DNA from 4 places in the Enterobacter cloacae subsp. cloacae ATCC 13047 genome. Region 1 is predicted to be linked to each of the others. Evidence: predicted binding sites of a transcription regulator. Region 1 holds the regulator's gene; each other region holds the start of a gene.
The links. The regulator Fur, encoded in region 1, represses iron uptake genes when iron is present. The targets are predictions, from matches to a motif close to ATAATAATGAGAACNACTATCAA.
Positions count from the first base shown of each region.

Region 2: the regulator Fur is predicted to act here: its motif matches at 2,523-2,545, upstream of sodA (superoxide dismutase [Mn]).
Region 3: the regulator Fur is predicted to act here: its motif matches at 1,656-1,678, upstream of zupT (zinc transporter ZupT).
Region 4: the regulator Fur is predicted to act here: its motif matches at 1,865-1,887, upstream of ECL_RS07455 (TonB-dependent siderophore receptor).

Region 1 is NC_014121.1:3,084,404-3,088,032, reverse strand. Features, by position in the region: gene chiP (chitoporin ChiP) at 155-1,552, shown strand; gene chiQ (ChiQ/YbfN family lipoprotein) at 1,597-1,926, shown strand; gene fur (ferric iron uptake transcriptional regulator) at 2,032-2,478, opposite strand; gene fldA (flavodoxin FldA) at 2,769-3,299, opposite strand; gene ybfE (LexA regulated protein) at 3,455-3,629, opposite strand, start outside.
Region 2 is NC_014121.1:5,205,404-5,209,032, reverse strand. Features, by position in the region: gene rhaS (HTH-type transcriptional activator RhaS) at 1-373, shown strand, start outside; gene rhaR (HTH-type transcriptional activator RhaR) at 447-1,295, shown strand; gene rhaT (L-rhamnose/proton symporter RhaT) at 1,296-2,330, opposite strand; gene sodA (superoxide dismutase [Mn]) at 2,619-3,239, shown strand; gene yiiM (6-hydroxyaminopurine reductase) at 3,306-3,629, shown strand, end outside.
Region 3 is NC_014121.1:4,479,849-4,483,477, forward strand. Features, by position in the region: gene ECL_RS21765 (glutathionylspermidine synthase family protein) at 1-622, shown strand, start outside; gene ygiD (4,5-DOPA-extradiol-dioxygenase) at 706-1,494, opposite strand; gene zupT (zinc transporter ZupT) at 1,691-2,464, shown strand; gene ECL_RS21780 (fimbrial-like protein) at 2,889-3,464, shown strand; gene ECL_RS21785 (fimbria/pilus outer membrane usher protein) at 3,543-3,629, shown strand, end outside.
Region 4 is NC_014121.1:1,533,076-1,536,704, forward strand. Features, by position in the region: gene emtA (membrane-bound lytic murein transglycosylase EmtA) at 1-568, shown strand, start outside; gene ycgR (flagellar brake protein YcgR) at 607-1,338, opposite strand; gene ECL_RS07450 (GlsB/YeaQ/YmgE family stress response membrane protein) at 1,545-1,799, shown strand; gene ECL_RS07455 (TonB-dependent siderophore receptor) at 1,913-3,629, shown strand, end outside.

The DNA of each region.
Region 1 (3,629 bases):
AGTTTTAGCCACCGAAAAGCATTGATAATTCGCGTCGCGAAAAATAACCTAAAGACGGTAGTTATTCGAGGGTATTTCCGACTACCCCTGACCATCAGGTCTTTTATATTTTTCGCCGTTTTAGGCGTTTTAATTCGTCAAAGAGGAATAATCTATGCGTACGTTCAGTGGCAAACGTAGTGCGCTGGCGCTGGCTATTGCCGGTGTGACAGCAATGTCAGGCCTGGTGGTGACGCCAGACGCTAAAGCCGCAGGCTTCATCGATGATTCAACCCTCACGGGCGGTATTTATTACTGGCAGCGTGAACGTGACCGTAAAGATGTCACGGAAGATAAATATAAAACGAACCTTTCTCACTCTACCTGGAACGCCAACCTGGATTTCCAGTCTGGTTACGCTGCCGATATGTTCGGCCTGGATATTGCCGCCTTCACGGCAATTGAAATGGCGGAAAATGGTGACAGCGGCCACCCGAACGAAATAGCCTTCTCCTCCAGTAATAAAGCGTATAAAGAAGACTGGTCCGGAGATAAAAGCGGTATCAGCCTGTATAAAGCTGCTGCGAAATTTAAATACGGCCCGGTATGGGCGCGCGGTGGTTATATTCAGCCAACTGGTCAAACCCTGTTAGCACCACACTGGAGCTTTATGCCAGGTACCTATCAGGGGGCAGAAGCGGGCGCCAATTTTGATTACGGTGACGCAGGTGCGTTGAGCTTCTCGTATATGTGGACCAACGAGTATAAAGCGCCGTGGCATATCGAAATGGACAAGTTCTACCAGAACGATAAAAAGACCAAAGTGGATTATCTTCACTCGCTGGGCGCGAAGTACGACTTTAAAAATGATTTAGTGCTTGAAGCGGCATTTGGTCAGGCGGAAGGTTATATCGATCAGTATTTTGCTAAGGCCAGTTATAAAATTGACATCGCGGGTAGCCCGTTGAGTACCAGCTACCAGTTCTACGGTACGCGAGATAAAGTCAGTGATGGTGGCGTGAATGATATTTATGACGGCACGGCGTGGTTGCAGGCGCTGACCTTCGGCTACAAAGTCGGTCAGGTAGATTTGCGTCTTGAAGGAACGTGGGTAAAAGCGGAAGGGCAGCAGGGCTACTTCCTGCAGCGTATGACCCCAACCTATGCCTCTTCAAACGGTCGTCTGGATATCTGGTGGGATAACCGTTCCGACTTCAACGCCGATGGCGAAAAAGCAGTCTTCTTCGGCGCAATGTATGATCTGAAAAACTGGAACCTGCCAGGCTGGGCGGTGGGGGCATCTTACGCCTACGCATGGGACGCGAAGCCAGCTGATATGGCAACGCCAGACGCATACTACGATCCAAACTATCGTCTCAAAGAATCCGCTTACAGCCTGGATGCGATCTACACCCTGCAGGATGGTCGCGCCAAAGGGACCATGTTCAAACTGCACTTTACACAATACGACAACCACTCCGATATCCCGAGCTACGCGGGCGGTTACGGCAACATCTTCCAGGATGAACGCGACGTGAAATTCATGGTTATCGCACCGTTCACCATCTTCTGATGACTCGTCCGGCGGGGTAATTCCCGCCGGACCGGAGACTACATATGAAAAAGATTGTAATCGTCGCGTTGCTGGCATCGGGACTGGTGGCTTGTGCGCAGAATCAGGCCCCGAAAGAGGACTCCCGTCTGAAAGAAGCCTACAGCGCGTGTATCAATACGGCGGAAGGTTCGCCGGAGAAGATCGAAGCCTGTCAGAGCGTGCTGAATGTGCTGAAAAAAGAGAAAGCGCATGAACAGTTCGCAACCCAGGAGAATATTCGCGTAATGGATTATCAGGCCTGTATCCAGGCGCGTAAAACCGGTAACGATCAGGAAGTCGCGAAGCGTTGCGATCAGATCTGGAAAGAGATTCGCAGCAACAACAGCCATTAACCCGCTGTTATCATGCCCGGTAGCGCTGCGCTGCCGGGCTTTTTTTTGCCAGACCGCAGGCAAAAAAAAGCCAACCTTGCGGCTGGCTCAGAGTATGAAACGTGTTTATTTCGCGTCGTGCGCGTGATCGTCTTCGCGGCAATCGCCTTCAGCGCAATGACCATACAGGTACAGGCTGTGGTTCGTCAGGCGGATACCGTGACGTGCGGCGATTTCACGCTGGCGAGATTCAATGGAATCATCGCTGAATTCAATGACCTTGCCGCAATCCAGGCAGATCAGGTGATCGTGGTGATGCTGTTGAGTCAGTTCGAATACAGATTTACCGCCTTCGAAATTATGACGGGTGACAATGCCCGCGTCATCAAACTGGTTCAGCACACGATAGACGGTTGCCAGCCCAATCTCTTCGCCCATGTCGATAAGACGCTTATAAAGGTCTTCCGCACTGACATGGTGATTGTCTGGACCCTGAAGCACTTCAAGGATTTTTAACCGAGGAAGCGTAACTTTCAGGCCAGCCTTCTTTAATGCGGTATTGTTGTCAGTCATGCGGAATCTGTCCTGTTGCTAAACGATTCACTTCTGTAGGAAGTGACAGAAATTGCACCCGGGATAATGCGTCTCATTATAGAACTGCCATGGCTAAATGAAAACTGCAAGTCTCAGGTAAAGTATGCTTATAAAAACGTGGTATCACCAACAAACTTGCATTGTGAAAGCCACGTTTTATCAGGGGGTCATTGTACAGGTCTGGGCGAAAAAGTTAAAAGATTGTAGCAATTAATTTAATCGGTTTGACCTGGTTTATGGGCGCAACCACCGTTGCGCCGCAAGAATCATCAGGCGTTGAGAATATCGTCCAGGTGCAGCTCTTCACGGATCTGCTTAACCCATTTTTCAACGCGCTCGGCGGTCAGTTCTGGCTGACGATCTTCGTCAATCGCCAGACCCACGAAGTGATCGTCGTCTGCCAGACCTTTAGACGCTTCGAAGTGGTAACCAGCGGTAGGCCAGTGACCTACAATAACGGCACCGTTTGGCTCAATAATGTCGCGGATGGTGCCCAGCGCATCACAGAAGTACTCTGCATAGTCTTCCTGGTCGCCGCAGCCAAACAGGGCAACCAGCTTGCCGTTGAAATCCACCTCTTCCAGCGTTGGGAAGAAATCATCCCAGTCACACTGGGCTTCACCGTAATACCAGGTCGGAATACCCAGCAGCAGGATGTCATAGCCTTCGAGATCTTCTTTGCTGCTCTTGGCGATGTCGTGCACATCGGCAACGTCTTTACCGAGCTGTTTTTGAATGTTTTTTGCGATATTTTCGGTATTGCCGGTATCACTGCCGAAGAAAATGCCGATAATTGCCATGAGTAAAATAACCTCTTGATACTTAATGGTATGGTGGCGCAATTTGTCCACGGATAAAGGCAATAATAGCAGAACAGGCAACCCTGCGGAAACAGCTATCGCGCAGGACTGCACTCTGTGCTACATGAAAAGGGTAATAAAGGGATTTTTCGGACTTATGCCTTACTGCGCATGGTCTCGAGTTGGGTGAGTAACATCTCTTCGATCAGCTCGCTGCGGCTGATATTACGCGCGTCAGCCAGTTCGTTTAGCGCATCGACAGCGTCGGCGTTGAGCTTCAGTTCGACACGCTTAAGCCCACGATTTTTATCGCGTTTAAGCTGGTTGCGT
Region 2 (3,629 bases), 2.1 Mb from region 1:
GCTGCTGCGTCGCAGCTCTCTGGTGGAAGGGCTGGCAAATAACGACGCGCGGCTGAACCAGCTGATGGCCTGGCTGGAGGACCATTTCGCCGAGGATGTGTGCTGGGAAACGCTGGCGGATGATTTTTCGCTGTCGTTACGCACGCTCCATCGTCAGCTCAAGCAGCACACCGGGCTAACGCCCCAGCGCTACCTCAATCGTCTGCGCCTGATTAAGGCGCGTCATCTTTTACGTCACACCGATGAAAGCGTCACGGATATCGCCTATCGCTGCGGTTTCGGCGACAGTAATCACTTTTCGACCCTTTTTCGCCGCGAGTTTAGCTGGTCGCCGCGCGATATCCGTCAGGGGAAGGATGCTTCACTTCAGTAACGCGAAGGCAATCACCGTTTTATTGCCGCAAAAAGGCTAATAATGTCCGGTTATTCACCGTAGAGGTTGTGGTGTGGCCGCTCAGTTAATTCTTCGCAAAGATGATTTTTTTGCCTCCGCGAGTCAGGCCGTCGCGGTGGCCGACCGCTACCCGCAAAATGTCTTTGCCGAGCATACCCACGAATTTTGTGAGCTGGTGCTGGTGTGGCGCGGCAACGGCTTACACATCCTCAATGACAGGCCCTACCGCATTACGCGTGGCGATCTGTTTTACATTCGCGCCGAAGACAAACACGCCTACGCCTCGGTTAACGATCTGGTGTTGCAGAACGTGATCTACTGCCCGGACAGGCTCAAACTGAACGTCGACTGGGCGGCCCATATCCCCGGTTTTCTCAATGCCAGAGGCGAACCCCACTGGCGCTTGAGCAGCAGCGGCATGGCGCAGGTGCGCCAGACGATCTCCCAGCTGGAGCAGGAGAGCCAGAAGCACGATCCGGTGGCAAACCCGATGGCGGAACTGCTGTTCGCCCAGCTGGTCATGACCCTCAAACGCCATCGTTACGCTACCGATAACCCCTCCGCGACCGTTCAGGAAGCACTGCTGGACAAGCTGATCGCCCGGCTTGCGGGCAGCCTGAACAAAAGTTTCGTGCTGGAAAAATTCTGCGAGCAGGAGCAGTGCAGCGAGCGCGCGCTGCGCCAGCAGTTCCGCACCCAGACGGGGATGACGGTGAACCACTACCTGCGCCAGTTGCGCATCTGCCACGCCCAGTATCTGTTGCAGCATACGGAGCTGATGGTCAGTGAGGTGGCGATGCGCTGCGGGTTTGAGGACAGTAATTACTTTTCGGTGGTGTTTAACCGCGAGGTGGGGATGACGCCGGTTCAGTGGCGTCATCGCAGTCGAAAGGCAGCGTAATCAGTTCGCCATGCCGAGGCCGACAATGTTAGCGGCAATGATGATCACCACGCAGCCCAGGCTCAGGACGCCCACCGGACGACGCCCGGCGTTATTCCACTCCTTCAGTACCAGCCCAACCAGTCCGCCACACAGTACGTAGAAGCTCATGTGCAGCATCCAGCTTATGTAGTCGTACTGCGGTGGAATGCTGGCGTGACCCCAGGCGTAGAAAAAGAACTGCAGATACCACATGAGGCCGCCCAGCATCGACAGCAGCACATTGGTGATGATTAAGGATTTTGCCAGTGAGAAATCGGCTTTTACCGACAGATCCTTCACTTTTGCCAGACGAATGAAGCAGAAGCCGAGGTTTACCAGCGCGCCGCCGCCCATGATCACCACGTAGCTTGGCAGCGCCACGTACAGCGGGTCGACGCCCAGCGCGGCGGCCGCTTCGTGCATAGGTTTTGCGGCGTTCATGGCGAACGACATGCCCGCCGAGAAGATGCCGCACATCACTGCCAGCAGCAGCCCTTTCTTCAGGTTAAAGTCCTCGGCTTTGATGCCCATCTTGCGCTCTTTCAGCTGACCCGCACGGGTGACGATACCCACGCCGATCACCGCGACAAGCACGCCCAGCAGCGTCATCTGCCCGCCTTTGGTGTTGAGCAACACATCGACATTGCCGTTAAGAATGGGCGTCATCAGCGTGCCGACGATCAGGGTAATGCCAATTGCGATGCCGATACCCATCGACATCCCGAGGTAGCGCATGGTCAGGCCATAGTTGATGTTGCCGATGCCCCACATCGCACCGAACAGAAACACCGGCAGCAGGGTGGAGGCACTGAAGGAGGTGAAGTAGCCCCAGAAATCCGGGAGCAGCATGGCGCTAATGGTCCACGGCAAAATCAGCCAGGAGACGGTACCGCCAACCGACCACATGGTTTCCCACGACCACCCTTTCACCTTTTTGAACGGGGCATAGAAACAGGCTGCACTGGCTGCGCCTATCAAATGCCAGAAGATACCCATCGTAATCGCATGATTCATTTTTACGTCCTCATCGTTTTTATAGCCGGTGGCTTCCCCCCGACTTGATGAGTGTAAAAATTAGGCGGTTCAGGAACCTTCAGAAGGTTGCCGCACTTTGGTTCTGGATGGCAATCAGCACGTTAACCGGGTGAGCAGACTCACAATTTTGTCATTTGGCAAAACCCAAATAACCTTATAAAAACTACGGCATTGATAATCATTTTCAATATCATTTAATTAACTATAATGAACCAACTGCTTACGCGGCATTAACAGCTGTGCCGCCCGACACTAATGGAGAGGATTATGAGTTATACACTGCCATCCCTGCCGTATGCCTATGACGCACTGGAACCGCATTTCGACAAGCAGACGATGGAAATCCATCACACTAAACACCACCAGACCTATGTGAACAACGCGAATGCTGCGCTGGAAAGCCTGCCAGAGTTCGCTAACCTGCCTGTTGAAGAGCTGATCACTAAACTGGATCAGCTGCCAGCGGACAAGAAAACCGTACTGCGTAACAACGCGGGCGGCCACGCTAACCACAGCCTGTTCTGGAAAGGCCTGAAAACCGGTACCACCCTGCAGGGCGACCTGAAAGCGGCTATCGAGCGCGACTTCGGTTCTGTTGATAACTTCAAAGCGGAATTCGAAAAAGCGGCTGCAACCCGTTTCGGCTCCGGCTGGGCGTGGCTGGTTCTGAAAGGTGACAAACTGGCGGTCGTTTCTACCGCAAACCAGGACTCCCCGCTGATGGGTGAAGCGATTTCTGGCGCATCTGGTTTCCCAATTCTGGGTCTGGACGTGTGGGAACACGCTTACTACCTGAAGTTCCAGAACCGTCGCCCGGACTACATCAAAGCCTTCTGGGATGTGGTGAACTGGGACGAAGCTGCAGCGCGTTTCGCCGCGAAAAAATAAGGTTGCATTGACGCCTGTGAGAAGCGAGTCTGTTGACTCGCTTTTTTTGTATCTGAAGGAGTAGAGATGCATTACCCGGTGAATGTGTTTACAGGCAAGGTAAGGGAATACGACGGCAGCCGCCCGAGCGCCATCGCCAAAGTGCAGGTCGACGGAGAGCTGACGTTAACCGAACTCGGGCTTGCGGGCGACGAGCAGGCCGAGAAGAAAATCCACGGCGGGCCCGAACGCGCGCTGTGCCACTATCCGCGCGAGCATTATCAATACTGGATAACCGAATTCCCTGAACAGGCGGACCTGTTCGTCGCCCCCGCGTTCGGTGAGAATCTCTCCACCGAAGGGCTGACGGAGAAGAACGTCTTCATTGGTGATATTTTCCGCTGGGGTGAT
Region 3 (3,629 bases), 1.4 Mb from region 1:
TGACACGGAAGAAGATCGTGGAACGGTTCAGTATCTGCAGGATTGTGCTGCCGAAGCGGAAGTCGCCACCGAGTTTCTCTATATAGAGGATATCGGTCTGGGCGAGAAAGGTCAGTTTACTGACCTGCAGGATCAGGTGATCAGTAACCTGTTCAAGCTCTACCCGTGGGAATATATGCTGCGTGAGATGTTCTCCACCAAGCTGGAAGACGCTGGCGTGCGCTGGCTGGAACCAGCGTGGAAGAGCATCATCTCCAACAAAGCCCTGCTGCCGATGCTGTGGGAAATGTTCCCGAACCACCCGAACCTGCTGCCGGCATACTTTGCGGAAGATGATTATCCGCAAATGGAAAAATATGTCGTGAAGCCAATTTTCTCCCGCGAGGGGGCAAACGTCTCCATTATCGAAAACGGTAAAACGCTGGAAGCGGTTGAAGGGCCTTACGGCGAAGAAGGAATGATCGTCCAGGCATTTTATCAGCTGCCGAAATTTGGCGACAGCTATACGCTGATTGGCAGCTGGCTCATCAACGATCAGCCAGCCGGGATTGGCATCCGCGAAGATCGCGCGCTGATCACGCAGGATCTGTCACGGTTCTATCCGCACATCTTCGTCGAATAAGGCTTGCCCGGTGGCGCTACGCTTACCGGGCCTACACGCGAGATGTAGGCCCGGTAAGGCGAAGCCGCCACCCGGCATGTTTTTTACCCCACCTGCACCGACAGCATACTCAAACTCCCCATCTCAATACCGTCGACCGGGATCATCACCGGTTCCTGGCCATCCCACGCGCCAAGAACGTACAGCAGCGGCAGGAAGTGTTCCGGCGTTGGGTTAGAGAGCGAACCGCCTTCGTGATCCAGATAGTTCACCAGCGGATGCTGCTCAACCGGGCCTTGCCAGGTCAGATTGTCTTTAACGTAATCGTTAAAGGACGTTGCCCATGGGTAAGGTGTATTTTCACCGTGCCAGCGCGCCGTACGCAGGTTGTGTACCACGTTACCGCTTGCCACCAGCATAATGCCTTCATCACGAAGCGTAGCCAGCTTGCGGCCCATCTCCATGTGCCAGGCTGCCGGTTTAGTACTGTCGATACTCAACTGCACCATCGGGATGTCGGCGTCCGGGTACATTTTTATCAGCACGCCCCATGAGCCGTGGTCAAAGCCCCAGGCCTCTTTATCCAGCGCGACCGGGACAGGTGCCAGCAAATCCACCAGCTTCTGTGCCAGCTCGGGCGAGCCGGGGGCCGGATAATGCGTGTCGTACAACGCCTGCGGGAAACCGCCAAAATCATGGATTGTTTTTGGCGCCTCCATGGCAGTTACGCCAGTGCCACGGGTGAACCAATGTGCAGACACCACCACAATCGCCTTCGGACGCGGCAACGTCTCGCCCAGGTGACGCCATGTGCGGGTGTAGACGTTGTCTTCCAGAACGTTCATTGGGCTACCGTGGCCTAAAAACAGTGCTGGCATACGTGAAGAAGTCATGGCGATATCCTTACAGAAGGTGTCAATTTGATGGTGCTACATTACGCTTAACACGATGAAGATGAACGCAGATAAGCGTGAAGATCATCATCAGGAAATTTGAATGTAAGGAATATGTAAAACAGAGGTTCCCCTCTCGCTTTGGCCAACGTGAATTATTAGTATTAATGAGAATCATTATCACAAGGAGCATTGCATGTCCGTCCCCTTGATCCTGACCATCCTGGCGGGTGCCGCCACCTTTATCGGTGCGATCCTCGGTGTGCTTGGTCAAAAGCCGTCTAACCGCGTGCTGGCCTTTTCACTGGGATTTGCTGCCGGCATTATGCTGCTCATCTCTCTGATGGAGATGCTGCCTGCCGCACTGGGCACAGAAGGCATGTCTCCGGTACTGGGTTACGGCATGTTTGTGTTTGGTCTGTTGGGCTATTTTGCGCTCGATCGCATGCTGCCCCATGCACATCCGCAGGATTTGATGCAAAAAAGCGTCGCGCCGGTGCCGCAAAAGATTAAACGTACTGCCATCCTCCTGACGCTCGGCATCAGCCTGCACAACTTCCCGGAGGGTGTCGCGACCTATGTCACCGCCAGCAGCAACCTGGAGATGGGTCTGGGTATCGCCCTGGCGGTGGCCTTACACAATATTCCTGAAGGGCTGGCCGTTGCCGGACCGGTTTATGCCGCCACGGGATCAAAACGCACCGCCGTGTTCTGGGCCGGGATATCGGGAATGGCGGAAATTCTCGGGGGCGTACTGGCGTGGCTGATACTGGGAAGCCTGGTTTCACCGGTGGTGATGGCCGCCATTATGGCCGCGGTTGCGGGGATTATGGTGGCGCTGTCGGTTGATGAACTGATGCCGCTGGCGAAAGAGATCGATCCTAACAACAATCCGAGTTATGGGGTGTTGTGCGGAATGTCTGTAATGGGATTAAGCCTGGTGTTGTTACAAACGGCGGGTATTGGCTGAACGGTTGCGCTTCCTTATTTGAGGGAGCGCAATTTCTTTTAATGTCAGTGAATACCAACTATCAGTATTAATGATATAAAGTCCGGCACCATACTTTCTAATCGGCATAGAATTCACTTAAGAAATATTATTTATAACTATTCCCCGTAAAATAATTACCGCTTCGTGTATTTAAAAAAACTCAAAAGATTGATGTCAATCACTATTTAAACCGAGTATTCTGGCTGTTGAGTAACAGCATTTTTCCCATTTATAACTTCAAATGATTTATTAATAGTCTCTAAATCCCCCATTTAGAAATGCTCACGAGATGAACCATATTGCGACTGGTATATTTCGACCGCTTTAATGAAATAAAAGTGTTGCAATATTAATTCATTAAAATTATTGCGCCATCCATTCCTAGATAAAGGATTATATCTTCATGTTTAACAAGACTATTCTGGCAGTTGCGACAACTGCATTGCTTTCTGGTCTGTCATTTACTGCTATGGCAGCAGATAACCAGGGCTCGGGGAAGATCACGTTCACCGGTGAAGTTATCAGTGCGCCTTGCTCTATCACCCCGGGAGATGAAAATCAGACGATTGAATTAGGAGAAGTCGCGGATAGCGTGCTGAACAGCGGTAAAAACTCGCTGCCGGTTGACGTGAATATCCACCTGCAGGATTGCATTCTCTCTTCTACCACCGGACAAACCACCACCACGATCGACAAAGTGAAGGTCACCTTTGCCTCCGCAAGTACCGATTCGACCGACACCAGCCTGATGAAAAACACGCTTGACGGCAACATCGGCGGTGCAACAGGTGTGGGCGTTCGCTTGCTGGATAGCGGCAGCAATAAAGTCACGCTGGGTACGCCGATTGAAGTGTCATTCCCTACCACAAATGCCTATCAGGAACTGAACTTCAAAGCCCGCATGGAACCGGTAGCTGGCAGCCAGGCTACCCCGGGTAACGTTCAGGCCCAGGCGAACTATATCCTTGAATACAAGTAATTTGATTGCCGTCTGAAAACGTAGCCGATGAAGGACTCATCGGCTTTTATGCCTTCTTTTTAAAAGCGAAACGGATTTATGCTAAAACACTCAGCGCATCAACTCTCCCGCCTCTCTGCTTTTATAAAGTATTCGCTGAGTGTCACACTTTACTCAGCTTTATTC
Region 4 (3,629 bases), 1.6 Mb from region 1:
CTGTAGTTCAAAACATGACTATCAAAACCCGGCATGGAACCCGGAAGTGCCAGTAAAACGGGCCATGCAGTGGATGCCGATCAGTGAACAGGCAGGCAAGGTCTGGGGCGTCAGCCCGCGACTGATCACGGCGATCATTGCCGTGGAATCCGGCGGTAACCCAACGCTTGTCAGCAAATCTAACGCCGTGGGGCTGATGCAGCTTAAGGCCTCAACCGCAGGGAGAGAGGTCTACCGCTATATGGGCTGGCGTGGTCAGCCGTCAACCAGCGAGCTGAAAAACCCGGAACGCAACATCTCCATGGGCACGGCCTATTTGAGCATTCTGGAACACGGCGTGCTGAAGGGAATCGAGGATCCTGAAGTGATGCAGTATGCGCTGGTGGTCTCTTACGTGAACGGTGCGGGTGCGCTGCTCAGGACGTTCTCATCGGACCGTAAAGAGGCGATAGAAGAGATCAACGACATGGACAAAGACGAGTTCTTTGAACACGTGGTGAAAAATCATCCGGCACCACAGGCTCCGCGTTATATCTGGAAAGTTCAGAAAGCAATGGATGCCATGTAATGCCGTTGTCGGGCGGCCTGTGTGCTGCCCGGCTCCTGTCACAACACTTTATTCGCCCGCTCCCGCGCCTCTCGCTCCAGAGAATAGATAATCCGCTGCAGTTCACGCTCTGCGCTCGGCCCGACGTTCAGGAAGCGGAAGCTCAGACGCGGCGTGACGATCGTTTCATTTTTGCTGTCGACCACCTTACGCTCGCTGATGGCGATCAGCTGCGCATCAAAGTAAAAACGCCCCCAGCCTCCCATATCCAGTTCGATTTGGGTAAATCGCATGCCTTCTACCAGTCCGTCAGGCTTTGGCGTATCCATCAGCGCACCCATGCCGCCCAGGGAGAGGTCAAAAAGGCGAAAGCGGATCTCTTTTTTGTCCGGCATTTTGGCCTTACCAAAATAGGCAGGATGAAGCGGGGCACTGATACGAAAATATTCACGGCGCTGAACAAACCAGAGGTTGGCCGGCAGCGGGGTGACAAACGCCGGAAGACCACCGTATTCGCTCAACTCCAGGCGCGGCAGGACAAATTCCACTTTTGCGCCGTGCGTTTCTGCCATCACCGAGATTTTCTCCGCCCGCAGCGCGGCGCGGTTTTCATGCTCCTGGCTGCCCAGGTCAATGACCAGCCTCTCTGCAGAAGCATCCAGGATCTTGCTGATGAACTGATTGTTTGACCAGCTGATGCGCAGCGGCACCTCGCCTTTTTGCAGGTCGCGCAATACCCCTAATACAGCCAGCGGATTTTGCTTCAGGAACTGCTCACTGTAATTACTCACGCCGGATGGCTCCTTGATAAATGACAGACTGTCTCTGCGTTATCGGCAGCGTGAAACGAAACTTAATACAAACCGGTGAGTTTTTTTCGCAGTACAGAGAAGTTAAGTCGGTGAGATGAAATCGGTTTTACCGTGATGACCTATACTTACGTTACCTGCGCGGAGGGTTTTCTGCGCATGCGTTAAACCTGCAAGAGGGCATCGCTATGGGTATTATCGCGTGGATCATCTTTGGTCTTATTGCCGGGGCTATCGCTAAACTCATCATGCCGGGAAATGATGGCGGCGGCTTTATATTGACCTGTGTTCTTGGGGTTGTTGGTGCGGTTGTCGGCGGCTGGCTGGCGACCATGTTTGGCTTTGGGGGCGACATCAGTGGATTCGACCTGCACAGTTTCCTTGTGGCTGTGGTGGGCGCCATTGTTGTCCTGGGCATATTCAGGTTGCTCCGACGGGCATAGATGACATAAAACGGCTCTCGCGACAGGGCCGTTTTTTTTGTCGTGATATTGATTTGCTAATCGAAATGATAATAATTGTCGTTCCTAGTTACATATAATCACAAGACGACATTATGAACACCTCACGTTTTGCAGTATGCGCGTTGGCAGGAGCCGTGACGCTGGCATTACAGGCACAGGCATTTGCTGAAGAATCCACCATTCTTGTCACCGGTTCTGAGCAGGGTAGCGTTCTCCCCGCATGGACAAACAGCGCAACCAAATCGGCCGTTGCCGAAAGTAAAACGCCGCAGGTGATCGATACCGTCTCTGCGCAGCAGATCGCGCAACGCCATGCCAACTCCGTGAACGAAATCCTGCGCTATGTTCCGGGCGTTTCGACAGAGCTGCGTGGCAATACCACCTACATGAGCGAATATAAAATCCGTGGTTTTTCCGTTGACCAGGAGTTCTACAACGGACTGCAACTGCCGTATAACGTCACCGGAAATACCAAAGCGCGCATCGATCCACTGCTGATTGAAAGCGTTGATATCCTCAAAGGGCCATCTTCTGTGCTCTACGGCGGTGGCTCCCCGGGGGGGCTGGTGAATATTCAGGGTAAAAAGCCACAAAAAACCGCCCATACCGAGTTGGGTTTCAACACCGGCAATCGCAATCTGAAGGAGGGTTATCTCGACTCGACCGGACAAATTGCCGACAGCGACTGGAACTACCGACTGCTGGGCAAAGCCACGGAAAATGACGATCAGCCCCATACCACGCGCTATGAAAATTATCTGGTTGCCCCGTCCGTGACATGGGAGCCGGACAGCAAAACGCGCCTTACGGTTGATGCACTGGCGCAAAACTCCCCGAGCCTGTCTCCATCCAACCCGTTGCCGCTTGCATATCTGCGCTCGAAATATGCCGACCGCCGGGATTATGCCGGGGATGAGTGGAGCGGTTTCAAACAGCGTCAGTGGATGCTCGGCTACAGCTTTGAACATGAGTTTGACAGTGGCTGGGGCTTTAACCAGAAGGCACGGTACTTTGATGTCGACACCCACCAGCGCAGCGTTTATGCCACGGGGACGGGGAGCGCGGTCTACCAGCTTAACCGGTTTGCTTACACCACGGATGAAGATCTGAAGAGCTTCAACATCGATAACCAGGTAACCAAAACCGTGGCGCTGGGAGAGTGGAAACACCACCTGTTGGCCGGGTTTGACTATCAAAAGATGGACTCTCACTTCTACTACCGTTATGCCTCAACAACGCCTGGCATCGATATGCGAAATCCTGACTATTCGCAGATCAATGAACGCGATCTCGGGTTGTATACGGGGCAGAAAAATCGTCTGAGCTATCAGCAAAACGGCTATTACCTGCAGGATCAGGTGGAGTTTGGCGGTTTAAATCTGCTGGCCAGCCTGCGTTATGACGATTACCGCTCGGTAACCACCAACTATATGCAGAATGGCGACAAGGCGTGGGTCTCGCAGGACCGCGTGACCAAACGTCTGGGCGCGCTTTACGCGTTTGAGAATGGGCTGTCACCGTTCATCAGCTACTCCGAAGGGTTTGCCCCGGTGTCGCCGCAGGGTACGCTCACGGCTAAAGATGTGAAGCCAACCACCAGCAAGCAGGTGGAAGGCGGGGTCAAATACCTGCTGGCGGATTACGCCACAACCTTTACCGCCTCGGTATTTAATATCCGTCAGAAAAATGTCGTCACCTCCGATCCGGGCTTCCTGAATTACAGCCAGACCGGAGAAGTGGAATCTAAAGGGGCTGAGCTCTCAATCGTCAGCCGCCCAGCGGATAACGTGACCCTGATTGCCAACTATG